Regions from separate parts of the Stieleria neptunia genome, predicted to be linked through region 2. Evidence: riboswitches for the same ligand, from Rfam matches in the RefSeq annotation. Region 2 holds a riboswitch; each other region holds the start of a gene.
The links. Region 2 has a riboswitch for cyclic di-GMP ahead of Enr13x_RS11995 (hypothetical protein). Riboswitches for the same ligand answer to the same signal wherever they lie in the genome.
Positions count from the first base shown of each region.

Region 1 (9,971 bases), 3.4 Mb from region 2:
GTATTGTTCCACGATGGCGATCGCCCGATCGACATCGTCGACGCTGGTGACGTAACCGGAGACGATCGCTGAGGCATTGACCGGCATCACCTTGAGCGTCGCCAGCGGCAGCTGGGACGACAAGATGCCTTCGATCTCGCGGGCGTCGGCGATCACCGTGATGTCGACCGTGTATTGCTTGTCCTCGGTGTCCCACAAATTGATTTGCGTGGTCCCGGGTGTCTTGGCGAACACCTGCAGCTGATTCTGCGAAATCGGTGTGGCACCGAGCACTTCTTCGTTGTGAACTTGGAATCGCGGGATCTTCGCCTCCAAGGTCAGAATGCTGCTCGACTTGACCAGCATTTGCATCCGTTCAACCGCACGTGTGATCGTGTGGTTGGCGGCGCCGGCTGTCGCAGCGGCAGAAGTCAGTTGAGCGTCGTCGACGTCTTGTGCGCCGGCATGAGTCGCGAGACACGCCACCGAGAAAAGGGCGATCAATTTGAGCGCGGCTGGGCGGACCGCATTTCGGAACATTTGCATCGCAGGTGCATCCTTGCAGAACCTTCGTCTCGGATCCTTCCGAAACACGATGCCGATGACTTTCACCATCGACATACATCAGTTCGTTGCGAGTAACGTCGGGATAAAAAAAGGGGACGGGTCACGCTCGCCGCTTCGGTCCGTCTGGCTTCAGAATTCGAAGCAAGGTCGTTCCTACAACGGCGAGTCTTGATTTACTTTGCTGATCTATCGAGGACTCACTCGTCAGATCCTTCTCCGCCTTCGGGCTGAAAGAAGGGGCTGTCGGCGCCTCGTAGATAATCATCGGAAGTGGGTTTGTTTTGGTCGGCTGATTGCTCGGCCGAATCATCCGTGGTCGCCAGGTCAAGCGCTCCGGTGTCTCCGACGACACGCGGCAACGGTTCCCCTTCCACCCATTCGTAAACAATCATTCTTCCGTTGATGATTTTTGTGGTGCGGAAGGTCGCTTTCTTCGGTCCGGCTTCCGCCTGTGCGACTTCTACGGGTTTTTCTTCCGCGGCAAGCTTTCTCAGCCGCTCTTGTTCGTCGCGACGGTCCTGCAGATCTCGCAGGAACTTGCGGGCCGCTTCGCTGGTTTCGCCTTCCGGGATACTTTCGTCATCGGCCGTCGGACTGCCCAGCGACAATGAGATCTCGCCGAGTTTCTTGGCAAAGTCAAAGGCTTCGACATCGGCCTTGCGGATCAGCAACTGGATGTCGCGAGCGGATCGTGTGCGTGGTTGGTCGGGATCGAACTTGGTGATCCCATCGATGCCGTAGACCTTGATGCCGGTCAACACATCGAGTGCCATGTCGCGGGCAAACATCTCACCCTTGGTGAAAAAGCCGCGGATGTCGACGCGGTCGCCGGGACTGACCAGGTTGACCGTTCCGTCACGGCCGGCCGGCAACGAGACGACGGCGTAGCCTTTCGGCACCACCTTGTCTTCGACTTCATTCATTAATTTCAGGTCCAACATCGGCTCGCCGGCATACAGCGGGACCTTGGCGAATCGTCCCTCAAACTGGCTCAGCTCCGCCGAGGCGCCCTGCGGGACGCGGTCGGCCGGCCACTGTTCCAGCCGAAGTTTCTCGGCGGTGATTTGTTCTTCGGGATTGATGGAAACCGTGGTGACCAAGATCTCCGCCATTTCCGTGGGGGTGCCGTTTTGTGCCTGCATCCACTGTCCGACTCCGACGGCCGCAACGGTGCCGCAGATGCCGGCAAGTAGCAAGAAAAGTGATTTGTTTCGCATGGCGTGTGCTGGTACCAGACCAGGTGATAACGTGTCGGGTGTGGAGGACTGAGCTGGGAGGAGGCTGTCAACCCACTCTCTTCACTCGGTTACAACCAGCGCCGGCCTGCAACCCTGCATGCTGCAGGCGTAGGGCTGGTGTAATAGGTTTGCTTTCTCTAGACGCCAAGGAGGGGCTAACTAGGATAAATTCTCAAAATCAGCACGCCTTGAGGGTTAATGCCACCCTAATTCAGGTGGATTTCCTGGTGTCCAAAAACAGACGTCTGTGCTTCCGTTCAGACCAACATTCCGGCGTAGGCAAAATAGAGAATGGATCCGATTGCCATCGGTATTCCGTATGGCAGCAAATACATGGTCGGTTTTCGCTCGCGGGCGATCTTGGAAAGCTCCGAAGGTTTCTTCACCGTCTTCCATTCTTCCAAAATTTGCAGCGCCATGGCGTAGTGTTTGGTCCAGTTCCCGCTCTTCCAGATCATGAACACGGCCATGATGCCGCCCACGATTGCGGTCGCGGCGAACGCGTAAAGCGTCACCACGGTGCCCAACCAGGCACCGACCCCGGCGAGCAGTTTCACGTCGCCGCCGCCCATTCCGCCGACGTTTCGCAACACCAGCAACAGCATCATTCCGACGAAGGTGCCCAACAGGCTCCAACCCAGTCCGGCCATCCCGCCCTGGATGGTGCAGTGAACCCAACCGCAGATGATGAATGGAAAGGTCAGCCAATTCGGAACCTTCAGGATGGCTCCATCGATGACCGCGGCGACGATCAAGACGACCGTGACAAACCAGACGGCCCAATTTTCAGTCAGACCCTGGATGATGGTTTCCATGGCGTAGTTCCCCGTGACGATTCTCTAGAAAGGTAGTTTGATGGTCGAAGTCAGGCCGCGGCGGAATCGCAAGGAAGGCCGGCGCGTCCGAAAGGCAGGAGGTGTGTGCATGCCGGTCGGCGGCATGCGGCGAGTGGATCACGCGATGGAATCAGCGCGGTCCCAACATCCAACTGAACATCGCAAAGAGCAACGTGATGAAACAGCACGAAAGCTGCCAAACGTGCTCTGCCGCATCAGTGGGAAGGAGTGGATAGTTCATGGTGGATTCCGTGGTCGCCCGAGACGGGTGGGCGCAAAAAAAAGAGACTCGACGTGACCGGTGTGTATGCGACTAAGCCAAACACCGGCCAATCGTCGAGAATCTCTCGCGGTGGTCGTCGGCGAAGCTTCCGTGGGAGGACTCCGCCAACGGCCCTATCAGTTAGCAGCGATTGCGGCGCCGACTTCTTCGAACTTCTTGTTCGACTCGGTACCAATCGTGCCGACTGCAGCCAAGCAAACGACGACGATCAGGGCCAACATCACAGCGTATTCCACTGCGGTCGGGCCATCTTCTTCCTTCAAGAACTCAACGATGCTATTAGCGAACTTTTTCATTATTCAAACTCCTCGGTGGGATGTCACTTGCGATGACGCCCGACGATGACTTACTGGTCCGATTCAACGTGAATAGGATCCCGGAAATGAAGCAGCCACGTCTCCAAAAGACTTGCCTCGGCAATCGCGATCGCATCGGAAATACGATCTCGACTGTTCCCTTGGCAGCTCGGCTATCCTTCGAACAAAGCGGTTTGCCTTGCCCACGGACCCGCAGCTTTGCGCCCCGCCCTTTCGGTGCGGTTTGCCTTTCTCTGGGGAGCCAGGCCGTCCGAGTATTCTGGTGACCGTCGTGTGGTCGAATCCTCGGCAGCAGGTCGTCGTGACCTGCTCTCAACGGAACCCTATGTCAGGAATCGGGTGAGTCAAAAAACTCCAGTTAGACAAAGCATTCTGCATCGGCAAAGGGTGACGTTGGTCGGGATGTAACACCTGCGCCGAGCATGACCCTCCGCGGCGGGATCCGTCTGGGTTGGAAAGCCAACACCCAACGCCCAACGCCCAACACCCAACACCATGGCATCGGCGCGGTCTGGCCGGGACCGGAACCCGAAGGCTTGCGCCCAATGCCACATACTTTGACGCCAAGCGGGGTGTTTGTTGTGAGCGGTAGGGCGCGAGCCCTCCGGTCTGTCACGGTGTTTTTGAAGCGCGACCGGACGGCTCGCGCCGTTCTGCTAACACCTTCAGAGCCGAAGAAAGTGGCATTGGGCTTGCGGGGCTTAAACCGACAGCCGGCTCGCGCCAGCGTCCGGGCCTCACCGTTGATGTCGATCTGAGGGGAATGAGTCGTGTCCGCCGTGTGGTTGGTGATCGCGTCATCCCCGGCGGACGCGTCACGGCCTGTTGATCGAGCGGTTTGCACCGAGGTGCCAGGTCGGCAAAAAAAAACGCCCCGGCGCCAATGATCGTTGGCGCCGGGACGTGTTTGGGCTGTGCCACAGAAGCGCTCGCGCTCCGGGCAGGAATCGTCCGCTTAGTTAGCGGCGATTGCGGCTCCGACTTCTTCGAACTTCTTGTTCGACTCGGTGCCGATCGTGCCGACTGCGGCCAAACAAACGACGACGATCAGGGCCAACATCACAGCGTACTCGACTGCGGTCGGGCCATCTTCTTCCTTCAAGAACTCAACGATGCTATTAGCGAACTTTTTCATTTTTCAATCTCATATGTAAGGAGCCTTCGAAATCGAAGACATCCATCGATGACTTAGTGGGCCATTCCAACGTGAAAAGGAACCCGGAAAAGAAGCAGCGACAACTCCAAAAAAGCGGAGTCGACCACCGTCCGAAACCGTGTCGATCAACCCTGCTTTCGCAGCGACGATCGGGTTTTCGGAAACGCGTCGTCACGGACACGTTCTCTACCTGGACCGTATGTCAGAAAGCTGAGGATGCAAAAATGTGAAGTGCTTAAATGTTCGCGCCGGCCGATCCGGGTTTATCTGTCACGGTCGTAGCGGTCAGTGTGAGCAAATCCCCGCTGGGACACCCCATTTCACTACCCAAGGAAGTCACACGGGGTTCGGAAAACGAACTGCGCCGTAGTCTCAATCGATGGAACTGAATCACCAAACGACATAAGGATGAACTCACCCGGAAGATTTCATGATGCAATTCAATACTCGACTGATCACCGCCGTGCTGTCCCTCACCCTCGTTGCTTCGTCAGGGTGCAACTACCTCAATTCGTTGATGAACAAGAAACCGGACGACCAAAAATTGAGCAAAGCGGAGATCAAACGAATGATCAAGGAGAGCGAGAAAGATCTTCCTCACCGCTTGGACGAAAATTTCACGCTGACGAAGATCACGATGGACTACGGTGGAACGCTCAACGGTTGGTACACCGTCAGCGACGAATTGACCGCACAGCTTCGAAAAATTGGGAATGTCAAAATCGAAGAAAAGATGCGGGAGAACATCGAAAAGCTTGATTTGGATGACTGCGATGTGCCGGAGCAGATCATCGAGATTCTGGAGCAGGATGATTTCGCGATTCAATATATCCTCGAAGATAGGTACGGATTGCCGATCGCGTCGGTCGTCATCAGCAAAGAGACGTTGGAAGGTGAACAACGGGTCGGGCGTCCGCAACAAAATCCCTTCGCCGTTCGCAACGTCTCCCAGAAGGGCGACAAGTAACACCCTCGAGAAATACGGCAATCAGTGCGGTCGGAGGGCCCGAGACAGAGGCACGGCTTGCCGGGGGTAAATATCATGAGGGGAATTGAAATCCATTTCCCCTGCCATGGAACCCGATGACCATGATCCGATTCGGACTCTGCCTGACCCTTGCGCTCGCCCACGTCGTTTCCGCCCCCGCCCAAGACGCCGCCAAAAAGGACGCCGCCAAAAAACCGGCGGCGAAAAAGGTCAACCCTGCCTTTCAACCCCCGGACGTCAATCCCAAGCTTCCCAATGTTCTGCTGATCGGTGATTCGATCTCCATCGGCTACATGGTCGCCGCACGCGCCGCGATGCAAGGCAAGGCCAACGTGTTTCGGCCGCCGACCAATTGCGGTCCGACGACACGTGGTTTAGATCAGATCGATCAATGGCTCGGTGATCGCATGTGGGATGTCGTTCATTGGAACTTCGGACTTCATGACCTCAAGTACCTGGGGCCCAAAGGCCAGAATCTGGCCGATCCGCAGGCCGACGGCTCGCACCAGCAGGTGCCGATCGACGAGTACCAAACCAACATCGAAAAACTGGCCCGCCGCATCAAGCAACAGGCAAAGACTGTCATTTGGCGCGAGACGACGCCGGTGCCCGAGGGCGCCGCCGGACGCGTCGTCGGTGATTCGGCCAAGTACAACGCGGCGGCCGCCAAAGTGATCGAGAAGGTCGGCGGAATTCAGATCGATCCATTTTTCGACTTCGCAGAGTCTGTCAAAGAACACCAGCGGCCCGCCAACGTCCACTACACCGCCGAAGGATCGAAGTTGCTCGGTGAGCATGTCGCCGAACTGATCGAGACCGTGCTGGCAGACTAAAACGGCAGCATCGCGGTGGCGGGATCCGCGCCGCGCAAGCCATCAGCTGAGTAACCGGCTCGGGCGATCGAAAGATTTTCTGGCCGGATGATCGGTTGGGGCGGAAACTGGCTTGGGAAAACAAAACAGATGATCACAAGAACGATTCAACGAACAATATTCGTCCTGCTTTTCTTGACCCTGAACAGTCTGGTCGCCATCGGGCCCCATGATGAACCGGCAACGACATCGCCGAACGTTTCTCAGAGCCGGAAACCGAACGTGTTGTTCATCGCCGTCGATGATCTGCGTCCGACGATGGGTTGTTATGGCGATGGGAACGCGATCACGCCGCATCTGGATGGCTTGGCCGACCGCGGCATCAGGTTCAACCGGGCGTACTGTCAGGTGGCGGTTTGCAATCCTTCGCGAGCCAGTTTGATGACGGGGTTGCGCCCGGACACGTTGGGTGTCTGGACGTTGCCGATTCACTTTCGCGAGGCGAAACCCGATGCCGTGACGTTGCCGCAGTGGATGCGCAGGCACGGTTATACGGCCGTCAGCCACGGCAAGATCTATCACAACCCGACTCCGGACCCGCAATCGTGGAGCGAACCGATTCGCAATCTGCCACGGTTGCCCACTTTTTATCCCGAGGGCACCCGTGACGTGGTTCGCAAGGCCATGAACGAGCTGCCGGCGAACGATTGGCGAAAGAACAACCTCCGCGGACCTGCGACGTCGGCACCGGATCTGCCGGACCACAAAGTGCTGGACGGAGCCCGCACGGACCTGTGCATCGAGGATCTGCGGCGACTTGGAAAATCCCAGCAGCCGTTCTTCTTGGCGATGGGTTACATCCGTCCCCACCTTTCGCTCGTCGCGCCAAAGAAATACTGGGACCTGTACGACCCGGACAAACTGCCCGTGTTGATTGGCGAGAAAATCCCGCAAGGCGCACCGCCGTATGCGATGCACAACAACAGCGAACTCTCGCACTATGTCGACCTGATCGGCATGCCCAAACCGTGGGACGACGACGAACTATCCGCCGACAAAGCCCGGCGTTTGGTCCATGGTTATCACGCCTGTGTCAGTTACGTTGACGCACAGATCGGTCGTTTGCTGAAGGCGCTCGACGAGGAAGGCCTGCGCGAAAACACGATCGTTGTTCTCTGGAGCGATCACGGATGGAAGCTGGGCGAATACCGCGGCTGGGGCAAGATGACAAACTACGAAATCGACGCCCGCGTCCCGTTGATCATTGCCGCGCCCGCGATGAAGACCTCAGGCCAGAGCACCGAGTCACTCGCTGGACTGCTGGACCTGTATCCGACGCTCTGTGAGTTGACGGGATTGGAGATACCAGACTTCGCGGAAGGCAAGAGCCTGGTGCCGATCCTTCGCGATCCCGACGCCGAGGTGCATCCATCGGTGACCAGCCAGTATTACCGCAAACACGAAGGCCGCGAGTACATGGGCTATTCCATGCGCACCGACCGATACCGCTACATCGAGTGGCGTGATTTCGGGACCGGAGAAGTGACGTTTCAAGAACTCTACGACCACAGCACCGATGACGGCGAATCCGGTTCCGCATCGAATCTCGGCAAACGTGAAACAAAGAACCTCGCCGAGACGATCGAACCATCCGTCCTGAACCGGCTCAGCAGCCTGCTGCGTTCGACACATCCGCCGAGGAAGTTGAACATGACGCCGGCGGTACACACCAGTCCCTCTGGCCCCGGGCGTTTGCCCGTCGACATGACGTTCGAAAACCGCGCCGACGTGGACGTCAAAGTGTACGCGATCACAACCACCGGACGCCGCGGACGCGGACGCACGCTCCAGCCCGGTGCTTCCATCACCCTGAACGCTCGCATCGGCGGGGCCTATGTGGTCGAAAGCAGCGATGGAAAAATTCACGAAATCCACTCGCCTAGCTGGCCAATGCGGACGGTCGTCATCGGGCAGTGAGCGAGCAAACGAGACGGCTGAGCCAAGTCACTGTGGTTGATAACGACGACAGGGGGGCAGACGTTCGATGGCTCGGTCGACAGGACGACCGGAATGCGAGATAACTTTCGTCGGCCGATGTCCGATTGATTGATTTCGTTGCCCGTTTGTTTGGACCATGCACGTGAACGATTCTCGACAGATCAGCTATCGAATTCTGGATGCGTCGGCCAATCGGGCGGCCGAGGGGATTCGCACGATCGAAGAGTTTGTGCGGTTCGGATTGGACGATTCGCAAGCCGCCGCCGTTGCAAAGGAGCTTCGGCACGAGCTTGCCGCCGCGCTGTCGCGGTTGAACCGCGCCGAATTGCTCGCCGCCCGCGATACCGACGGCGATGTCGGCACCACGCTGCAAACGGCGGCCGAGTACTCGCGGACGGAAATTGCCGACGTGATCACCGCTGCGGCTGAGCGGGTGCAACAATCCCTGCGGGTCCTGGAAGAGTACGGAAAGACGATCGACGTTGAATTCGCTCGCCAGATCGAATCGCTGCGCTACCGGGCCTACACGCACCATCGCCAGATCGAACTTCACGCGATCGCCAGCAGTCGGTCACGTCGATTGGCCGATGCGGTGCTCTATCTGTTGATCGATTGCGGTCGGTCGGAAGCGGAGTTTGTCGAAACGATTCGGTCCTTGTCAGATGCCGGCGTCGATGTCTTCCAGCTGCGCGATAAACAGGCTTCTGATCGCCAGCTCTATGAAAGAGCCAAATGCGGCGCCGTGATTGCCAAGGGTTGCGACGCGCTGTTCATTGTCAATGACCGCGCCGACATCGCGTCGTCTGCCGGCGCCGATGGTGTCCATGTCGGGCAAGACGAGTTGCCGGCGGGAATGGCGCGACGCGTCGTCGGCAGCGAACGTCTGGTCGGGGTGTCGACGCACGACATCGACCAAGTGCATCAAGCGATCGCCGGCGGCGCGGACTACATCGGCTGTGGCCCGACGTTTCCCAGCACCACCAAGTCGTTTGATGCTCATGCGGGCACGGCGTTTTTGAAACAGGTGCATGAGGAAACCCGACAAACGCCTCGGCCCGCGTTTGCGATCGGCGGCATCAATCAACAGAATCTTGATCAGGTGACCGCATGCGGCTTTCACCGGATTGCCGTCACCGCTGCGATCAACGACGCCGAGGATCCGGCTGCCGCGGCCAGAGCCCTGCGGCGTCAGCTATTGGGATAGGCTTCCCAGCGTTACCTTCCGGGCGGTCGCGTCGTTGTTTCGACGACCTGGAAAGGACCTCGCACGATTCAGCCGGTGGTGACACCGACGTGAACGGGTTTCCAATCGACGACGTGGATTTCCACGCGACGAAAGCCACGGAACTCGTTGATCACCGGGCGATAAGCGATTTGAATCGGTCCGTCACAGGCGTTGAGTTCATCGCACCAGTCGCCGGCGCCGAAGGCGACGCCGCGGACGGTCTTGCCGCCTTGATCCAGACGGACCGTCAGATGGCGATCACCGCTGCCCATGCGACGGGCCGGTTCGGCCAGCGTGACGTTCTGGCAGAGTAGCGTCGGACGTGGGTTGCCCGCGCCGAAGGGCTCGAGTGTTTCGATTTGTTTGATCGTGTTCAGGTTCAATTGGCCGAACGACGCTTCGGCATCGATCACGATCTCCGGCTCGATTTCACCGGCCGTCCATTGTTCAGAAATCGCTTCGCAAAAGTCTTCGCGGAAACCGTCGATTTGGCGTTCGTCGATCGTCAGTCCCGCGGCGGCTTTGTGTCCGCCGAACCGGACCAGTCGGTCGGCACAAGTGGCCAGCGCGGC
Region 1 is NZ_CP037423.1:36,407-46,377, forward strand. Features, by position in the region: gene Enr13x_RS00165 (type II and III secretion system protein family protein) at 1-525, opposite strand, end outside; gene cpaB (Flp pilus assembly protein CpaB) at 744-1,763, opposite strand; gene Enr13x_RS00175 (A24 family peptidase) at 2,042-2,599, opposite strand; gene Enr13x_RS00180 (Flp family type IVb pilin) at 3,020-3,199, opposite strand; cyclic di-GMP riboswitch class I at 3,360-3,458, opposite strand; gene Enr13x_RS00185 (Flp family type IVb pilin) at 4,176-4,355, opposite strand; gene Enr13x_RS00190 (hypothetical protein) at 4,807-5,343, shown strand; gene Enr13x_RS00195 (SGNH/GDSL hydrolase family protein) at 5,460-6,197, shown strand; gene Enr13x_RS00200 (sulfatase) at 6,372-8,153, shown strand; gene Enr13x_RS00205 (thiamine phosphate synthase) at 8,317-9,378, shown strand; gene recJ (single-stranded-DNA-specific exonuclease RecJ) at 9,447-9,971, opposite strand, start outside.
Region 1: it holds a riboswitch for cyclic di-GMP, as region 2 does, so the genes downstream of both, Enr13x_RS00180 (Flp family type IVb pilin) here and Enr13x_RS11995 (hypothetical protein) in region 2, are expected to answer to the same signal.

Region 2 (9,971 bases):
ATCAAGGCAAATTCGACAGTCGCGGCACCGCGACGCGACGCTTTTCGACGGTTTGGATGGTTTCGACGGTTCATTGGAATCACTGGCGTTTGATGATGCGTTTGTTTCACTTGTTGGTCTGTGCTTGCGGTCGGGCAAGTCGTCACGACATTCGGCGATTCGCGCTACCGGCCGAAACGCTTGACGAGTGCCACGACCCGCAAGCGAGTCGACGAAGCACTAATCGACGAGCATCACGGGCGTGAACAAGAACTCGCTCTCTTCGATGGGGGCTTCTTTAAAGATCGAGTATCGGGCCACCATCGGAGCCGGTTGAATCGTCAAGTGCTTCTTTTTCATCGGGCCGGTCAGTTTGACGCTCAAGATGCGGATGCCTTCGAAGCGGACGATCGTGTACATCGCGTTGTTGCCGTTGCCGTGGACGCTGGTAAAGATCGGGATGATCCGGGGCTGGCCGATGATCGCTGCCAATTCGTCTTTGATCCCCGCGCTGATTCCGGTATCACCGTTGAGTTCCAACTCTCCATTGGAATCGAATTCCAGCGAATGGCCGAGGTCGTCCATGTCTTGGGCCGAGATGCCGTACAAGATTTGCCGGCTGAGATCGTTGGTGCTGTTGTTGCTGCCACCGATATCGACGGTCCCACGGTTACCCGGCGATCCCGTTCCGGTCGGATAGAGCGAGCATTCATAAAATCCGTCGCTGCCGCTGGTGACCTGACCGCCGGAGTACGAATAGACATCCTCGGTCTGCTTTGCGACGACTTGCTCCCAGGTTTCCAGATCCAGGGCGATCGGCAGGATGTCCAACGTCTCACCCGCATCCTTAGGCTTGTGGAACCCGGAGATGGTCTTGAACAGAGCAGCGGTCGACCGCGCCTGCAACGATTGTTCGGCGCGGCCGGTGACGGAACCAAAGAACAACGGGATGGCGGAGTTGTTGGCTTCGGTCTGTCGGACGTGGACGCGGACGGCATTGAAACGCGAGGGGTCCGCGGTGTCCAGGTCACCTGGTTGGTTGCGATCGTAGAAGCCCATTTCAATGTCGGCGTCGGCGTTCAGCGTCGGCGCTCGGGAACTGACAACGTTCTTGGACGCGATCATCGATGCGGCGTCGTTGATCTGGCACTGCACGGCGGTTGCGTCGTCGCCCTGGACCACACCATCGAACAGTTCCCAACACGCGGACATGGCCGCGGCATCCGCCGTCCGTTTGACTTCGGATCGGGAAACGTTGATGTGTCCATAGTCGATAGCGATCGCCGAGACGACCAACAGTCCGGCGACCAGCACCACACTGAAGACAAGTGCCGAGCCCTTGCGACGTTTTGCCGAAAGGCGATTACCCGAAGTGACGGTTGGAAAAGCAACGGGTTTGAGAGCGCGATCGCGCTGCAATGTCGATTGAAACATGGGATAACCTGATTAGATGACGGGACCGATCTCACTCGATAGACGCTCGCGGAGCTGCGTCGGTGTCGTTATGTCGCTGGACTTCACGCGTTTGCGCTTCGTGCTTGTCTGCACGGCGGGATGCTCAGTGGGCAAATTGGTTGACGTGGATCGTCTGGGTGTGACCGTTGGTGTAGGTCAAATGGACCGTCTTGAGCCGAATCGATGCGACCCGGTTTTTCCCGAATCCGATGTCCACCGTCTCGAGACTCTTCTCAGGCGTGTAGTGGTCCAGCGCGTGAAGGTCTTGGTCATCCATTTGCACCAGGTATTCCGGGCCGCCGAAATGGCCCCACTGCATGCTGTGTCCCTCTTTTACCGCGAACATCAGTTGGCCATTGAAGACAGCCATCGCACTGGTCCATTCAATCCGGTCGTTGTCGCAATACAGCGTCTCTTGAATCTGACTGCGTTCTTCGTCGACGAGCGTTTCGTTGCAGAAGGCACCGACGTGGAAACCGCCGCTGGAGTAGCCGTCATCGGCGGCGTAGTTCATCTGCAGTTGGAAATAGCAATCGGCGTGATCCGCGTCGGGATGTAGAAAGAACGCGATCTGGGGCGAGTTGATTTTGACTTCGGGTTCGTTGATCGTCAGTTCCCAATCCTCTTCAACCATGAACAGGACGGGTTCGGTCGCTGCGGCGAGGCCGGGGATCAACGCGAACAAGCACCAACCTCCCGCAATCAGTGTGGCGCGCATGGCACCGAGTCGAGTCAATGCGTGTGACATTTGGGTTCCCTGAATAGACGAGGCAGAAAAGATGCCGCAGCTGAGATTGGGAATCCCCTTCGGTGGTCTGGCAATCCGTCCGCTTCGAATGAAGCGTGCCGGACCCATGACTTTGCGTCCCACGCTTGCACGTGGTTTGCCGTTTCGAGGGTTTTGAAAGGGGGAACCGTTCGAGCTGACTTGGCAATCAAACGCTATGTCGATTTGCGTCTGGAAATGCCCGTTTCCCCAAAAGTATGGTCTATGAAGAGACGCCCCCCCGTGCGCGTCGTGACGGTCGTCGCAGTTGTCGCGGCGCGATGAGGGGATGCCCTCAGTTTTTTGGGAAAGCCGCCTGGGGGCCCGGCTAATGGTGACCCAGGGTTGTGGTTCGACGCCGCCGGCGTAGCGGCCGAGGATCGGCGAATGGGACCGTCCAGCTTGAGAAAGACGCGAAACGCGGCAAAGACCAATGATCTGGCCGATGGGGTGTGATGCGGTCTGCGGATCGTGGTACGACGTCCTTTCCAGGTCGTCGTCGGGAGTCCAACGGACGACGGCCCGGAAGGGCCATCGTACTTGGAACAGGAGAGTGCTGCTGGCGACGGCCCGGAAGGGCCATCGTACGTGTGAGAAGGAGAGTGCTGCTGGCGACGGCCCGGAAGGGCCGTCGTACTTGGAAAGGAGAGTGCTACGGGGCGACGGCCCGGAAGGGCCGTCGTACTTGGAAACGCGGTCGTCCTACTGAATCAGCCGTGTTCCGGGACCACTGGCCGTGGCGGTCGCGGTCGTTCGAGCGACGGGCGGCTGTTCGTACAGATCGAACTCGGCCCACAAGGGAATGTGATCACTGATCGCATTGGCCTGTTGTTCGGAAAGGCCCAGGTCGGCCTTCAAATCAATCACGCCGAGTCGGCCCGAGTATTCGGCGGTCACGCTGCTGTCGATCAGGATGTGATCGTTGGTCTTGGTGCGGTTGATATTGGTTTGGATGTCGGCCGCCAGCGAGAGCACGCCGGGGATCGATTTCAGTTGTCCCAAGTTCTTTTCGCTGACGTTCAAGTCACCCAGCAAGATGAAGTCGTCTTCGGAGTACTGTTGGAATTCGTATTCCCGGACGCGTTGAAAGACGTCGGCCAGCACGTTGATTTCGCTATCCTGGTCGTCGGGATCGACACGGTCGGGTTTGGTGTGAACATTAATCATCGTGAAGCGAAACGGCGGCTGCCCGCTATCTTGGGGGACGACGGTTTCGAACGTAGCCACCATCGGCTCGCGGTACATGCGTTTGCCGGGATCCTGCACGACATAGGCGGAACCGGGCACCAGATTGATCCGTGACCGATCCCAGACGAAGGCGTACGATTCCAAGTAGGCTTCGCCGATCGGATCACTCATCGTCGCGGCAAAATTGCCGCCGGATTCGTTCAGCAACCCGACCAGTCGCTGCAGGGCGATGCCGTCGGCCCCCTGCAGTTCTTGGATCGCCACGACATCAAACGTGCTGACGATCTTGGCGATCGTTCCCAACACATCGACGCCGTCTTCGTTGGTTCGAATGCTGGATTTTTTGTCCGCGAAGTGTTCAATATTAAAGGTCGCGATGCGAATCCGATCCGTTGGACGATCGGTTCGGTCGCCCAGCGAAATCGTTTCGCCGCGAAACGCCGTCTCGGGATCCGGCCCGAGCAATCCGTCAAGCGACGAAAAACTCAGCCCACCGGTGAGCAACATGTAAAGCGCGTACAGCAATCCGAGCGTGGTCGCGCCCGGGCCGAACCAGCGCAGCAGCGGATTTGTGCTACTGAAGGAGCTTTTTCGTCGACGTTTGGAAAAGATCCCCACCCCGGCCTCCTTGCCGAACGTTGTTGGGCCCAACCGTAGCGGCCGGGGCTGACTTTGATCACCCTCTCGATCGTTTGAGGTGGCTATAGTTAAACTTGGGCGACTGGGGCAACGGCAAAACGACAATCGGGAGTGCGTGAGATGTCGCAATGGCAGGATGTGGAGCGGCGTCTGGTGCGGGTCCGCAAGTTCGCGGGGTTGATGGATGACCGATTCGTTTTGCCCGGAACCCGCATCCGATTCGGATTGGACACGTTGGTGGGGCTGTTGCCTGGCGTGGGTGATGCAGCCACCGCAGCAGTCGGGCTGTGGTTGATCGCCGAAGCGGTTCGCATGAAAGCGTCAACGGGGGTATTGATCCGGATGTGCGGCAACGTCTTGATCGACGCGACACTCGGGGCCGTGCCGATCGCCGGTGACCTGTTTGATTGGTATTGGAAGTCCAATCGGCGGAACGCGGTCCTGTTGGAAACGCATCTCAAGAAGCGAGTGGGCGATCGATGAGGCAAACGATCGACGCGTTGCCACGGTTCACGATCCTGATTCACGCCATCGGCGGCGATTTCGCCAGGCAGCAACCGCCCACTCGGAGACCTGTCGCGGAGGGGCGCATGGGCACGGAGAGCATCGCCGCGGGACCGGTGCATTGGGACTGGTTGTTCCAACCGCCAGACGCTCGATCAGTGGGTGCGGCAGACGATCCAGGCGCGGTGAACGTCGCCCCCCCAGCGTCTGCGGTGGCAACGCTATGGACCTGGGCGACCGACCCGATCCCCGAGTTGGACCATCGACCAGCGCGTTGGAAGGATCGGATCACCACGCCGGCACTGCGGTTGGCGGATCATCGCGAGCGTTATTTGGATTTCGAAGGCGACATCGGGGCGGGCCGCGGATCGGTCCGGCAACTTGCCACCGGGCGATACGAAGTGCAACGCCAGACGGCGACCTGCTTCGAAGCTCGGCTGCGCTGGACGCGTTCAGCAACGGAAGATTCAACCACGGGGATGCGTCACGGTCGAGATGCCGACGCCCGGGTGGTGATTCGGTTTTCGCGATCGGGCGGAGACGCGCCCGAGCCGCATCACGCCTGGACGGCAACTCTATTCACCGAGCGGGACACTTAGCGACGCAGGGAAGCCAAGTGGGGTGTTCTTGTTAGCGGCAGGGCGCGAGCCTCTCCGGTCTGTCAAGGTGTCTTCGCGTGCTCACAAATCGCGGGGTGAACCGTTGTCCGAGAGCGTCTCGGAGTCCGGTTCGTCGTCCAACTGTGCGAGTTTGTAGATTTCACCCTGGGGCGCGAACGTGGATGATTGCAGGTCACCGGTTTGTCCGGTGACCATGAGGTGTTGGTCGGCCAGTTCGATCGATTCGATGATCACCGATCCGTCCAGGTGTCCCGGATACTGGTCGGGCAGATCGATCAGCGCGATTGATTCACCGTCACGCGTTTCCCATTGCAAATTCAGGTTGGTCTTGGATGCGATCAACTTGATTCGGTCTTTGAACTGAGACAGCGGCAGCGGCAGCGCCCCGGCGCGGATCTGCTTGATCGAGACGGCCAGACGGTTGGGCTGGTCGGTCAATTGGACACTCAGCTCGCATGACAACACGGCGTCGAGGCGTTGGTCCTTGAATCGAGCCGCGGCCATCAACAGACCGTCTTCGATCATCACGCGTGGCTCTTGCAATCCTTTGGCTTCGAGCGTGGGGAACCGTTTGGGAAGTTGATCGATCAGCCAGGCGTTGATTTGTTCGGCGGCAAACCGGGCCTGCCAGAGTCCGGGTTGGGCGACATCGTCTTGCAGTTTCTGCACGTCAGATTCGAGCTGTTCGACCGACTCGGCGACATCTTGCGGCGGGGGCGCGGCGATGGCGCGCTCGTAGAATTCGGGCACCTTTTTGGTTTCGCGATGAGCCCAAAACGCAGTGGCACCGAGTGAGCCGACGAGTAATGCGCCGACCAACAGCAATCGTTTGATCAGTCGCATCCACATAAACAGTCTTCCTCGTTAGAATCGAATCGGCTTCGGCAACCAGTCACGCAGACGATCGGCAACGCTTTCGCGTTTCGGGGTGGGGTCCGTCATGGTACCGGCGTGACCGGCCGTGGGCGTCGGAACCGTTCCGGAATGTTGGGCGACCGCGGTCGCCGACGAAGAGTTCCCCGTCGCAGAGTCCGACGGAGGGGTGCCCCGCTGATCGGTTCGAGCCATCAGGTATCTTGACCACCCATTATTTAGCAATCCTGCGGCCGGTTTCAAGTTTCCGCGTTGAAGTCCTTGGATTGCCAGGAACGCCTTGTCCTGTAACGCCGTGCGTTCGGCAGCGGTCGGAAACCGGTCGTGCAGATGCACGTCGTCGATCCAAATTTTACCCGGCGAGAGGCTGTCGATCGTCAATCGAACCGACTCCATTTCTTCGCGATGGATTCGTTCGGCTTCCAAAACGACATGCCGGGGTTGCCAGTGTCCGTCGCAGGGAACCTCGAATTCGGTTGAAATCCGAACGGGTTTCCCCAGCCGATTTCCCTCCAGCGAAACGCGAACGCGATGCCGCGCTGTCTCTTTGTGCAGAGCCGTCGTCGCACTGGTTTTCAGAATCGGCGCCCCGTTGGAGGCAGGTTCGTTTGTTTTTTTATTTGCACGAATGGCAAACGAGACGGCCAGTCGGCCCGAACGCGGTACCGGGATGGGTTCGCTGACCAACCAGATGCGGCCCGCCGAGGCGGTGTCGGCCGTCATCCGGATCGAGCGGGAGCCCTCGATGGATTCACCGGAGTCGAGCGTGACGGCGTCGGCGGGGAACTGCGTGTGCATCCAGCCGACGATCCCGACTTGCCCTGGGATTTCGAAACCGCCGTTGGTCAGTTTGATGTAGTCGTCCGGCAACGCGAGGGTGCCGATCTTGCCGACCACGTCACCGACGTGTGCTTTGAGCTGCGTCAGGGTTTGCTCTCCGCCCACCATGTTGCCTTGCCAGGCGACCAATTGCATCGGATCGGTTTCGCCACGCACCTGCAGCCGAATGATGGACGTCGGCGCGACGGTCAGCAATCGTGTGTCGGCGACGCCGGTCGGTTGGACAATCGCGTTGGTGTCGTCGGCCCGGAGCAAGCTGCAATCGGCAATCCGCTGTCCGGAGAACTGCAGTTTGACCTGGCTGGTCCAGGGGGCGGTGTTGATCACCGTCACGTGGATCGGCGCGGGTTGATCGGGCGCTGAAGCTTGATCGGGCGCTGAAGCCTGGGGCGCTGAAGCCTGGAGCGCTGGGGGCTGGGGCGTTGGGGCCACCAACACATGAACGTAATCCGAATCGGCACCGCGGGACGACCGCACCGGTTTGGCGTCGATCGGCGTTCGCCGGTAGTGATGGATCGTCTCGCGAAACGACCGGTGCAGCGCCAGCGGCAGTTCTCTGGCCGGAATCGAGACGCCCTGGTCGCGGTTCTGGACGCACGAATCCAGGAATCGCAGGGACGTTTTCAACGAGGCCTGACCGTCCATCGCCCCGGTTTCCAGATCCAGCAGCCGCCCCGGGTGTGCCGCTTCGTCCAAGTTCGGCCGGCCGGGCCGACGGGGGATCACCCGCACCGGAGCGGACGCGGACCAGGCTGCGATCGCCGCTTCAACGTAGTCGCCCAGCCAGATCGGACCCTGGGAGCCCTTCGCCTGCCCCGTGGTGGCCTGCCCCGTGGTGGCCTGACCCGTGGTGGCCTGACCCGTGGTGTCAATCCATCCGCGTGGTTCGATGGCAACGGAGATTTCATCGTAGCCACACCAAGCGGCGTGGGTGCCCAGTCGCGAGGTCGCTTTCCAGAGGGAGAACATCAGTGCGGTTGATTCGGCGTACCCACCGCGCGCCAGTTGGACCGTGTAGTCCGTGTTCAGGTCGGACAGCCAGTCGGCAGAATCGACCCGCAAGGTGACGTGGCGTGTCGTCGTGTGTTGGTCCGAGCCGGATTCGCCAGAAACCGGTTCGTCCAGCACCAGCGATCCGATGGAAATCGGTTGGTCAGAGGATTCGTTGGTGATCCGAACGAACTCCTGGCCGTCGTGAGCAAAGTGCAAGAGTTGATGGGTGACGACGGCGGCAAGACCGTCGGACGACACATCCATGGGGCGCCCGACCGGCAGCGTCACGGTGCGCGTGACGGAATCGAATTCCGGCGTGCCGGCGAATTCGATGCGAGCGGTCTTGCGGGCCGCGTCGAGTGTCGATTCGGCCAACGTGACCGACAGTTGGTACGCGTGATGCGGTTTCAGTTCGCCCAGAAACCCGACAAAGGACTGGCCGGGGGCGAGTTCATGCGGTTGGTCCCGCGAGGGGTCTCGTCGCGGGGTGAGGGTCAGCGATTCGCCGACGCGCTTGACATTCGGGACCAACTTGGTCGCCCCGTTGGGCATCCAGGCCGGACGCTGCCAATCGGACGGATCCACCGGCTCGATCGTGCCGACCTGCCGCCAGCGTGTGGATTCGACGTCGCGATCGGTCGGATCTGGAACGACCATCCAGGGCGTTTGCACCGAAGCGAGTTGCTTCGGCGAACGGGTCAGACGCGACCAGATGCGGTCGGATTTTTCGGTCAACCGGCAACGGATTTCGTAGACACCTGGTTGCTCGGGCGATGAAGCCGCGATCGCGATTTCCTCGGAGTCCCCCGCGGGGCTGAGCCGCAGATCGGTCTGTTCGCGACCGACCACCGCGCCGTCTTCGACGCGGATCAGCTCGTATTTCAACGTCAGCTCGCGATCGGCATAGTCCGGCAACGATCGGATCTTGACCGACAGTTGACGTTCGTCGCCGGCATCGACCAGCGGCCAAGCCGGGTTGGTCGAACGGAACTCAAACGGACGCGTCGCCAGATCCAGCCGGTGGCGGTTCGGCAAATCGCTTGTCGGCAGATCACCGGCCGGCAAGTCACTCGGCGTGCTTGATGCGATCGCGTTGGCCCCAGCGGCGGGGGCTGTCGCCGCCTCGATGGACGATTCCAATGGCATTCCTGTCGGAGCCTGTGCACCACAGTCCATCGCCGTCACGGACCAGACGACCGCCAGCGTGACAGTCGCCCGGAAGGCGAACGCGGCGTAGCAGTGCACGGCGTAGCGGCAGCCGGGAGGACATCCGTGTCCGATCATGACAGGTGAAAGTCGCGAGAGGTGAAGAGCAAGACTTCTCGGAGACTAGCTCGCGGCGGCCTTGCTCGGCAAGACGAATCGCTGACGAATCCACTCGCCGGCCGCGTCGAGCGTCTCCTGGGCGTCGCGAATCCGATACCCCAACTCCGTCTCGGCGCGGCGGCTGGAATACCAGTGGTATTGGCTGCTCATTCGCACGCCGGCGCTGTTGAAGTCGGGTTCCCGGCCGGTCACGCGTCCCCACACGTCGCCGACCAGCCCGGCCAGATACTCGATTCCGGGTCCGGCCGATCGGATCGGGGGGCGTGTCCCCATTCGATTGGCCATTTCGGTCCACAGTTTTTCGTAGGTCCAGTTGTGCCCGGCGAGAATGAACTCGCGTCCGTTGGGGCCATCGAAATTCAGCGCCGCGATCACCCCGTCGGCGACGTCGCGGGCGTCACACAAGCTGCAGCCTCCCGAGGGAGCGATCGGTTTCCAACCCGATCCGACTTCCAGCATCATCCGGCCGCTGCTGGGTTTCCAGTCCCACGGCCCCAGCATGAATCCCGGGTGCAGGATCACGGTTTCCAGCCCATCGGAGATCGCTTGACGGACCACCTCCAGCGAAGCGCGTTTGCTTTGCACGTAGGCACAAGGGATTTGTCCGCCGGCGTGTTCCAAGGGTGTCGTTTCGTCGGCGATCGTGTGGGGTGACCCGAGGGCGATGGCGTTGACGGTTCCGATGGCCGCGAGTTTCTTGGCATGCCGGACACAGGACTGGACGATCCGTCGCGTGCCCTCGCGGTTGACCTGCATCGATGGTTCGACCTGGTGCCATCCCAAATGAA
Region 2 is NZ_CP037423.1:3,443,065-3,453,035, reverse strand. Features, by position in the region: gene Enr13x_RS12005 (TadE/TadG family type IV pilus assembly protein) at 1-74, opposite strand, end outside; gene Enr13x_RS12000 (pilus assembly protein TadG-related protein) at 220-1,413, opposite strand; gene Enr13x_RS11995 (hypothetical protein) at 1,538-2,182, opposite strand; cyclic di-GMP riboswitch class I at 2,241-2,333, opposite strand; gene Enr13x_RS11990 (exonuclease/endonuclease/phosphatase family protein) at 2,903-4,006, opposite strand; gene Enr13x_RS11985 (DUF4112 domain-containing protein) at 4,148-4,510, shown strand; gene Enr13x_RS11980 (hypothetical protein) at 4,507-5,130, shown strand; gene Enr13x_RS11975 (hypothetical protein) at 5,212-6,000, opposite strand; gene Enr13x_RS11970 (hypothetical protein) at 6,016-9,141, opposite strand; gene Enr13x_RS11965 (SDR family oxidoreductase) at 9,187-9,971, opposite strand, start outside.

Region 3 (9,971 bases), 3.6 Mb from region 2:
GTTCTCGTTGGCTCGCGTCACCAAGTCACCGGCCTCGTTCGACCCGCAAAAACTGATGGCGTTCCAGGCCGACCATTTCGCCTCGCTCTCGGCCGAGGCTCGATTGCAAGCGGTGGCTCCGTTCGCGACCGCCGCGGGGCTGGTCGAATCCAAGGACGACCCGAAACTCGCCGCCGTCGTCGCCGCCGCCGGGGATCGGCTGAAGGTCGCCGGGGACATCATCGATTTCGATTACTGTTTCATCGATGCGATCGAGTACGATCCCAAAGCCTTCAAAAAGCGGATCACCAAGCCGGCCGACGCCTGCGACCTGTTGTCCGGTTTTCGCGAAGCGGTGTTGGCGGCCGAGTCGCTGGACGCGGCGGCGGCGGAATCGCTGCTCAAAGGCTACTGTGAAACGGCCGAAATCGAGATCGGACAGATCATTCATGCCGTCCGCGTCGCCGTGACCGGGACCGCCGTCGGATTTGGCGTGTTTGATACACTGGCCATTCTCGGTAAAGAGACGGTGGCCGAGCGGATCGAAAACGCGTGCAAAAAAGCCGCAGAAGCTTGATTCTATCCCCGAAATGGCGCAGGTTACAGGATCCGCTCAACCACCGATGCAACCGGATCCCTACGAGCCCTGTATCGCTGCGTCGAGCCGGTGTGGATGGATCATCGCCCGTAGGTTCGCACAAAACGGCTGAGATTTTAGGAAGATCAGCCGGTTTGCTGCGAGCGTCCGGGCCTCCCCCCGTGTTCGTTCTCTGTCGAAATCCCATGAAAAACTACATCCTGTCCGCCCTGGCCCTGTTTCTGTTCGCCGGATGCAGCCAAAAGCCATCCGAATACACGGCGGAATTCGAGCCGAATCTGGTCCACGCGATGAAATACCAGATCAAAGAAGGCATTCCGATGGAGCAGGCCATGCAGGATGCCAGCTGGATCGTCGACGGCATGTTTGGAACCCCGGACGAGCCGACCTTGCCCGAAGCCCTGCAAGACGAAGACTTCGCCGACTTGATCTCGCTGGACCGAATCAAAACCGCAGCCGGCCCGATCGCCGAAGGCAGCGGGCTGTATCGCAAACATTGTGTCAGTTGCCACGGGGTCACGGGCAATGGACGCGGCGAAGCCTCGGCCACCCAGGATCCGTACCCGCGAGACTATCGGCATGGGATTTTTAAGTTCAAGTCAACCAAGCGAGGTTCCAAGCCGATCCGCGAAGACCTCGCCCGCTCGATTCGCAACGGAATTGCAGGCACGGGGATGGTTAAAATTCCCGATTTGAAGGAAAAGGACATCCAAGCGCTCGTCGACTACGTGATCTACCTGTCGATTCGCGGGGAACTGGAACGCACCCTGATCGATGACGCGATCTTTGAATTGGATTTGGAAGGTGGTGACCGGATCATCGATCGCCAACTCGGGGAAACCTTGGCCGCCGGCGGTCGCGAGCAAATTGAGAAACAGATCGAGGCCTGGGAAGAGGCCGGAGAACCCGAGGACGATCCGGCCGCGGAGCTTGCCGACCGGTTGGACAATTTTGACGAGTCGATGGAGATCGCGGTCGAAATGCTCGAGGACATCGGATTTGATTGGCTGGACGCCGAAGAGGACATTGTCGAAGTCCCCGAGCCGCCGGCCGACATCCCCGTGGCCGACAATTACGCCGAGTTCGTCGAACTGTCCCAAGGCGACCAGGCCGAGGCGCTGGCGGCATCGATCAAACGGGGCCGAGAAATTTTCACCGGAAAAGTCGCTTCGTGCAGCAAGTGTCACGGCGAAAAAGGCTACGGCGACGGCCAGAACAAGGATTACGACGACTGGACCAAAGACTGGACGACACGGGCCGGGCTGAAACCCGAAGACACCGAGTCGCTGATCCCCTTGATGGCCCGGGGAGCGATGCCACCGAAGAACGCATTGCCGCGTAATTTCTCCGAAGGCGTGTTTCGCGGCGGAGAAGCCGCCGAAGATCTGTATCGTCGGATCGTGCAGGGCATCGAAGGTAGCCCGATGCCGGCATCCACCTTTGTCCCCGGCGAATACGAAAAAGACGACATCTGGCACCTGATCAACTTCGTCCGCTCGGTCAAAAAGCCCGACCCCGAGACCACCGAGGCGATTTAACGCCCGTCCAGACCGTCGCATCCTGGCGTTGCGTTTTCGACAGATTTGTTGTTTGATCCTGGCAGTCGACGTGCGCACGAACCCGAACGGGACGTGGCACGTCACCTTTCCGTAGAACTGCTTTATCATCCAACGCAAAGCCGACGCCATGACCGACAGCTCCAGCGCGACCAACGCCGAATCGTCACGCCCGACCAAACATTTCATCGAGCAGGCGATCGACGCAGATTTGGCCGCCGGAAAGACGAACGGCGTGGTCACCCGGTTCCCTCCCGAACCGAACGGCTACCTGCACATCGGCCACGCCAAAAGCATCTGTCTGAACTTCGGGCTGGCCAAAACCTACGGCGGCCAATGCAACCTGCGGTTCGACGACACCAACCCGTCCAAAGAAGAAACCGAGTACGTCGAATCGATCATGGACGACGTCCGTTGGCTGGGGTTCCAATGGGACTCGTTGCACTACGCCAGCGACTACTTCGGGCAACTCTATGACTGGGCCGAAAAACTGATTCAAGCGGGACACGCCTACGTCTGCGACTTGAACGCCGAGCAGACGCGGGAATATCGCGGCACGCTGACCGAACCGGGAAAGAACAGTCCCTACCGCGACCGCAGCGCCGAAGAAAACCTGGAACTGTTCCGCAAAATGAAAGCGGGCGAGTTCCCAGACGGGAGCCGAACCCTGCGTGCGAAAATCGACATGGCGTCGCCGAATCTGAATCTGCGTGATCCGGTGATGTATCGCATCATGCGCGCCCACCACCATCGCACCGGCGACGACTGGTGCATCTACCCGATGTATGACTGGGCGCACGGGCAAAGCGATTCGATCGAAGGGATCACGTTTTCGATCTGCACGCTGGAGTTTGAAAACCATCGACCGCTTTACAATTGGTATTGCCAATCACTGGGCATCCATCACCCGCGGCAAATCGAATTCGCGCGGTTGAACATGACGTACACCGTGATGAGCAAACGCAAGCTGCTGCAACTGGTCAAGGAAAACCACGTGGGCGGCTGGGACGATCCCCGCATGCCGACGATCAGTGGACTTCGCCGCCGCGGCTACACCCCCGAGTCGATCCGCAACTTTGCGGCCGACATCGGCGTGGCGAAGTTCAACAGCACGATCGATGTCGTCCGTCTGGAAAACGCCGTCCGAGAACATCTCAATCGTGTCGCACCGCGTCGCATGGTCGTGTTCGATCCGACCAAACTGACGATCACGAATTGGCCCGCAGGCGAGGTCGAAATGGTCGACGCGATCAACAACCCCGAAGACGACGCCGCCGGAACAAGGTCGGTTCCGTTCAGCGGGACGCTTTACATCGGTGCGGATGATTTCCGTGAAGAGGCACCGCGCAAGTTCTTCCGACTCAAGAAAGGCGGCGCGGTCCGGTTGCGAAGCGGCTACATCATCGATTGCCACGACGTCGTCAAAGATGACGACGGAAACGTGATCGAAATTCTGTGCACCTACGATCCGGCAACGAAATCCGGCCAAGACAACTCCGGACGCAAGGTCAAGGGCACGATCCATTGGGTCAGCGCCGATCACGCGATCCCCATCGAAGTCCGCAACTATGACCGCCTGTTCGCGGTCGAAAACCCCGACCAAACCGCCGCCGGACAAACGTTCCTGGATCATTTGAATCCCGACTCGCTGTCGGTGACCGAAGCGTTTGCCGAGCCGGAAATCAACACCGCCGCGGCGGGCGACCGGTTTCAATTCGAACGGCTGGGGTACTACGTCGTCGACGCGGATTCCAGCGACAAGCAACTCGTCTTCAACCGAATCGTGCCGCTCCGCGACAGCTGGGGTAGTATGGTGGCCAAGGGAAAGACCAATTAAACGCGACCCGATGGCTGAAGTTCGAGTCCTTCGAAAAACGTCTCGACCGGGACGCGTCGGTGATTGCGAAAGTGTAGGCCATGATGTGGGATGACTTTGATCAGACGTTAGCCGAGTTGCGTTGCCGCGGGCGGATGCGCCAGTTGCATCCGCGGCGGTTGGACGGTGTTCACTTGGTCGACGCGGCGGGCCGGCGGTTGATCAACTTCGGCTCCAATGACTATCTGGGTTTGGCGTCGTTTGTGGCGTCCAAGTCGATCCGTGTTGATTCGGTCGGTGCGCAGGCCAGCGGGTTGGTTTGCGGCTGGACCGATCGTCATCAGTTGCTTGCCGAAACGATCGCCCGGTTCGAACAGACCGAGGCGGCGCTGGTGTTCCCGACCGGATTCGCCGCCTGTTCGGGCACGGTGTCGGCGATTTGCCGACAGGGCGACTTGATCCTGAGCGACGAATTGAACCATGCCTCGCTGATCGACGGTTGCCGGTTGTCCAAAGCCGAGCGAATCGTTTATCCGCACCGGGACGTCGATGCGGTCGCCCGGTTGTTGGCCGCGCACCGCGACGCGCACCGCCGCGTTTGGATCGTGACCGACTCGGTGTTCAGCATGGACGGACACGTCGCGCCGCTCGGCGACCTGTGCGAGGTGGCCGCCGGGCACGACGCGACCCTGATCGTGGACGAGGCACACGGGACCGGCATTTTGGGCGATCATGGTTCGGGGGCCTGCGAAGCCTGGGGCGTGAAAGCCGACATCCCGATTCGAATCGGAACACTCAGCAAAGCGCTCGGCGGCCAGGGCGGGTTCGTCGCTTGCCCGCAAGTGGTTGCGGACTATCTGGTCAACCATTGCCGTCCGTTGATTTACAGTACCGCGTTGTCGATGCCCGCGGTCGAGTCGGCGCTGGTGGCGCTGGCGGATCCCCAAGAGATCCGCCGCCGCCGTGATCGGGTGTGTGCCCTGGCCCGACGCGTTCGCGCGGAGCTGGGGCTCGCTTGCGCGGCGATCGAGTCCGGGATACCGATCGTTCCGATTCCGATCGGGTCCGACGCCGATGCGGTTTCGGCATCGCAGCGGTTGTATGACTTGGGGATGTTTGTGCCGGCGATCCGACCGCCGACGGTCCCCGAAGGCCAGGCGCGACTGCGTCTATCGCTCTCAGCCGGGCACAGCGACGAGATGGTGGATCGTCTGATCGAGGGTTTGCCGTCTTTCTGATTGACGGACACTTTTCACGGTTTTGCTTGACTCTCTCGCGGAGTGACCAACCCTTCACCAGAACACTCCGGTGCGTTCGCCGTCGTCAACGGCGATCGCTCGGAGCGTTTTTCCCGCGGTGGGTCCATCATGCAATGGGGCTATCGAGGGAGGCGTGCGGCCGGAAATCGGCGCTCGCGAACAGGCAAGCCGGCTGTGAAGCCGTGCACGCAAAGTGACGGATCTCGATGGAGATGGCCGCACTACCGAACGAATCAACCCCACGTCTTTGCCAGCGACCGACCCGTTGCCGGCTTGCCGGAGTCAATTGATGACTGCAACGAAACCGACCGCTGGTGTCGCCGCTCGCTTCGGCGCCTCTTCCGCCCAGTCGGATCAAACGATTTTGGTTGCCGACGACAGTCGCACCGTCTTGCGCCTGCTCGATCGAACGCTTCGCGACGCCGGCTACCAAGTCGCGTTAGCCGAAGACGGACGCAAAGCGGTGGAGGTGGCCAATCAAACCAAACCCGACCTGATCATCCTGGACATCAACATGCCGGTCCTGGACGGCTATGGCGTCTGCCACGAGTTGCTCGCCGATGAATCCTGGGACGGCTCGACGCCCGTGATCTTTTTGACCAGCGCCGATGCACCTCACCTGGAAACGCTCGGCAGCCAACTCGGCGCGTTCCTGTCCAAACCGACCGAACCCGACCTGCTGCTCGACACCGTCCAATCGCTGCTTCGGCGCACCGTGTGACGGCGATCCGATCTGTTTCAACTTGTCTCCCTGTTCCCGTGCGTTCGCGATGACCCAAAGCCCCCCTTTCAGAACCGATGACGATTCCGAGCTGAGCTTGGAAACGCTTGATCAGTGGGAAACCGAACTCGATCAATTCGCCGCCGGGATCATGAAACGTTTGTCGGAGGCGAGCGGAAAAACGATCGACGTCAGTGGTCTGATTCCCCCTTCCCAACAAGCGTCCGCGCGGCAGGCTGCCAGACCGCAGGCTGCCAGACCGCAAATTGCCGGACCACCAACCGATCCGGTTGACACGGACGACGAGAGCGAGGCGATGCAACTGCTGAAGTCCTTGCGTGAAATGACCCAATAACCCGATTCATTCTCAGCCCCAAGAAGTTTCGATGGAAAGCGTGATTTCCCATCAATCGAGAATCGCCAACCTGAGCGACAAACACTGCATCTTCCGATGTGGCGATGTGATGTTTTCGGTCCCGGCGACCACGGTGCGTGAAGTAACGATCATGCCGACGGTGGTGCCGGTGCCCCTGAGCCATCCTTCGTTGGCGGGGATCGGAAATCTGCGGAGCGAGTTTCTGCCGGTGATCGATCTGGAGCCGCTGATCGGAAACCAGGCGCGGCTATCAGCCGACAGCGGACAGCTGTTGGTGATGCAATGCCCGCTGGGATCGTGGGCCATCGCGATCGACAAAGTGATCGCGATCGACGGCATCGAAACACACATCGATGCCGGGCAGCGCAATGAAAACGCCATGTCGGTCTTGATGGGCACGGCGACCTATGACGGAAAAGTCATCAGCGTCCTGGACGTCAACGGGCTACAGCGAATCGCACAACAAACACTGGAGGACCAATGGCATGGGCCCCAGTGCGTCTTTCCTTCTACCGTCTCAACCCCATCGTCCGCGTCAAAGTGGAACGCCGTATGAAAACCAACATCACATTTTTGGCCACGCACTCGTTGGTCGCGGTCGTCGCGACGGCGGCGGCGATGGCCGGATCGTCCCTGTCGAGCGGTTACCAGTGGGTCGTTGTCCTGATCGCCGGGATGACCGCCGCCGGTGCCGCGTCACTGTTGTTGACGCACAAGGTCGGTCTCGGGATCCGACAATTGAAAACGATGCTGGTCGAACGACAGCAGACGATCGTCTCCAGCGGGATCCGCGAGCTCGACGAACTCGGCTCCACCGTCCTGCAGACCTCGCAACGGTACGACGAAATCGAAGTCGCCAGTCGGCAAAGTGCACGCGAACTGCAATCCATGCTGTCGCGACTTTCGCGCCGCGAAGGCTATGACTCGGCCGACATGAGCGAGTTCAAGAACGTGCTCGGCGGCGTCGGCCGATCGCTCAGCGAGCTGATGGGCCAGATCGAAAAGGATGTCGTGGAGATCGGCAGATGCAACACCGACATCCACAGCGGCAAACAGTCCGAAGCGACCTACCGAACCAACGCGCTGTTGCAAAATCTGACCAACGGCGTCGAACGGATTGCCGATCGATGTGCCCAACTGCAACAGCAAATCGGTTCGGCCGAAAAGGCGGTGGCCAAAGCGATCGAAAAAACCAACGTGCTGACCGAGGGGGTGCATCGTATCCGCAGCTGCAGCGAAACGAGCAAAAAGAAACTGCGATCACTGGGAGATCCGACACGCCAAATCGGCAACATCGTCGGGACGATCACCGACATCGCCGCCCGCACGGAAATGCTGGCCCTGAACGCGTCGATCGAATCGATTCGCGCCGGCGAACACGGGCGTGGCTTTGCCGTGGTGGCCGACGAAGTGAGAAAACTGGCCGAACAGACGGCACACTCCGCACGGGAAATCGGTGTGCTCGCCGAGTCCCTGGAAATGCAAACCACCGATTCGCTCTCCGTGCTCAGCCGAGAACAAACCGAAGTCGAATCCGACATCGCCGTCGTCGAAGCCATCCGCGACACCTTGAACGAACTATCGCAAGTCACCGCGGCCGGAATGTTCGTCGTCTCGGACCTGTCCCAACAGGGCGACCAACAACAAAACCTGGTTCAAGGGCTGGCCGGAGGCATCGACTCGATCGCCAGTGCCCATCAGGCCGATCGGAAACGCGCCGACCATGCCTCCTGGGCGATCAAGTCGCTGGCCAAAACAGCGATTGACCTCGATTCCAATATCCATCGTCTCCGGGGCTGCACCAATCCCAATCTGGATCTCAATCCCGGCGAGCGACGGCAGTTGCTCGAATTGGCCAATCAGACCCGCGCCGACGCGACGCCCGATGCTGCCAGCCGACACGAAAACGTCCGCGTTGCGGAGGCAGTGAAATGAGCACCCAAGACGCTTCCTCCGACGCGTTCACCGAACATCTCTTTTCGTGCGCCCCCGCTGCCCCCGCTGCCGCCGGCGCCGAATCGGACGCATCGCGTCGCATGGCCGACTTTGCCAACGCCGTCGAATTACTCCATGAGTTGACCCACGCCGGTCTGGAAGACGTCGATGCGTGTTTGCAGCAGACCGTCGAGAAACTGGGGGAACTGGCCGATACCGTCGATCGTTCGCTCTCGGATTTCAACGATGACGACCCCGATGTGTTGAACCTGGTCGACTTTGTCGTCGAGAGCTGCAACTCGGTCCGCAACGCGGCGCTCGGTGAACCATCGGACGAGGTGGACAGTCAGCAGTTGGAACTGCTCAGGGAAGCGATCGAGCTGAGACTCGACTCGTGCGAAACGTCCGGCGAGTTCGCCGACGACGGGGAAGCGGTTTCCGACACCGAAGGGGAATGGGCCGGCGCCGCAGCAAACGCCGCCCCGGAGCCCGACGTGATTGCGCCCAGTCAAGCCGAGATCGCGGCCTTGCTGAGCAGCCTGAGCGCCCAGACTCGGGGGATCGCTTCGCAAGACGGTGCCTGGCAAGAAGCCCCGGCAACGAACCCGGATGCCGGTGCCGATCAACCGGATCAGCCCAGCGATCGAGACAGCAACTCGATCTCGGCGCCGACGGCGCACGACGCGATCAAAGTCGGCGGCAGCCCAATTGCCATGCCCGCCGTGGACGAGGTGGACATCGACGACGAACTGCGTGAAGCCTTCATGGACGATGCGACGCGCGGATTGGAATCGATGGAGCAAGCGCTGCTCGATCTGGAATCCGGACCGGGCGACGACGGGCCCGTGAAAACCATCAGCCGCGAGCTTCACACCATCAAGGGAGCTTCGGCCAGCATCGGCATGTCCAACTTGGCCGACTACATCCACGAAGTCGAGGAATTGATTCGTCAGACGCAGGACGCCGGCCAGGCGGTCACACCCGAACTCTTGTTGCCGCATGTCGATCTGATTCGCGCTCGCGTCGACGGCGACGAGACGGGGCAGGACGAATCGACGTTCGCCGCGAACGATGCCGCCGCCGCCCCCACGCCGTCGGCCGCTCCGCCGACCGGTACCGCTCCGCCGACCGGAGCCACTCAATCGGCCCCGCGGTCGCCGAAGAAAAACACGCTTGCGGACAGCCACGGCGATGACGAAACCGTGCGGGTCAAGGCGTCCCAGCTGAATCGGCTGATGGACATGCTGAGCGAACTGGTGATGCTGCGAAATCAGCGCGACACCGAAATCTCGGAGCTGAAAGGGATTCACGACGAGCTGATCCACAGCGTCACCCGGATTCGAATGCTCAGTCACGAAGGCGAAGCCCTGTTGGCCGGTGACAGCCTTGCCAACCCCGTCCTGGCCGAAGACGGCGTATCGTTCTCGCACCTCAATGAAGTCGCCAACGATGTGTTGGAATCCGCCCAGCGACTGCGTGACTGTTACCGCCCCGTCGCCGACGGGAACCAAGCGGTTTCGCAATTCATCCGCAACTTTCGACTGGAACTGGTTCAGCTGAGAAGGATGCCGGTTTCCGGGCTGTTCCGCAGACTGCATCGCGCGATCAGCGACGCGGCGCGGACCGAGCACAAACAGGTGCGTGTGGAGTTGGTCGGAGAGAACACCGGGATCGAGCGGTCGCTGCAAGAACGGATTTTTGAACCGTTGCTGCACATCGTTCGCAACTCGG
Region 3 is NZ_CP037423.1:10,808,726-10,818,696, reverse strand. Features, by position in the region: gene gltX (glutamate--tRNA ligase) at 1-556, shown strand, start outside; gene Enr13x_RS37025 (c-type cytochrome) at 763-2,115, shown strand; gene Enr13x_RS37020 (glutamine--tRNA ligase/YqeY domain fusion protein) at 2,264-3,970, shown strand; gene Enr13x_RS37015 (aminotransferase class I/II-fold pyridoxal phosphate-dependent enzyme) at 4,051-5,187, shown strand; cyclic di-GMP riboswitch class I at 5,361-5,437, shown strand; gene Enr13x_RS37010 (response regulator transcription factor) at 5,498-5,929, shown strand; gene Enr13x_RS37005 (hypothetical protein) at 5,979-6,284, shown strand; gene Enr13x_RS37000 (chemotaxis protein CheW) at 6,316-6,861, shown strand; gene Enr13x_RS36995 (methyl-accepting chemotaxis protein) at 6,858-8,240, shown strand; gene Enr13x_RS36990 (hybrid sensor histidine kinase/response regulator) at 8,237-9,971, shown strand, end outside.
Region 3: it holds a riboswitch for cyclic di-GMP, as region 2 does, so the genes downstream of both, Enr13x_RS37010 (response regulator transcription factor) here and Enr13x_RS11995 (hypothetical protein) in region 2, are expected to answer to the same signal.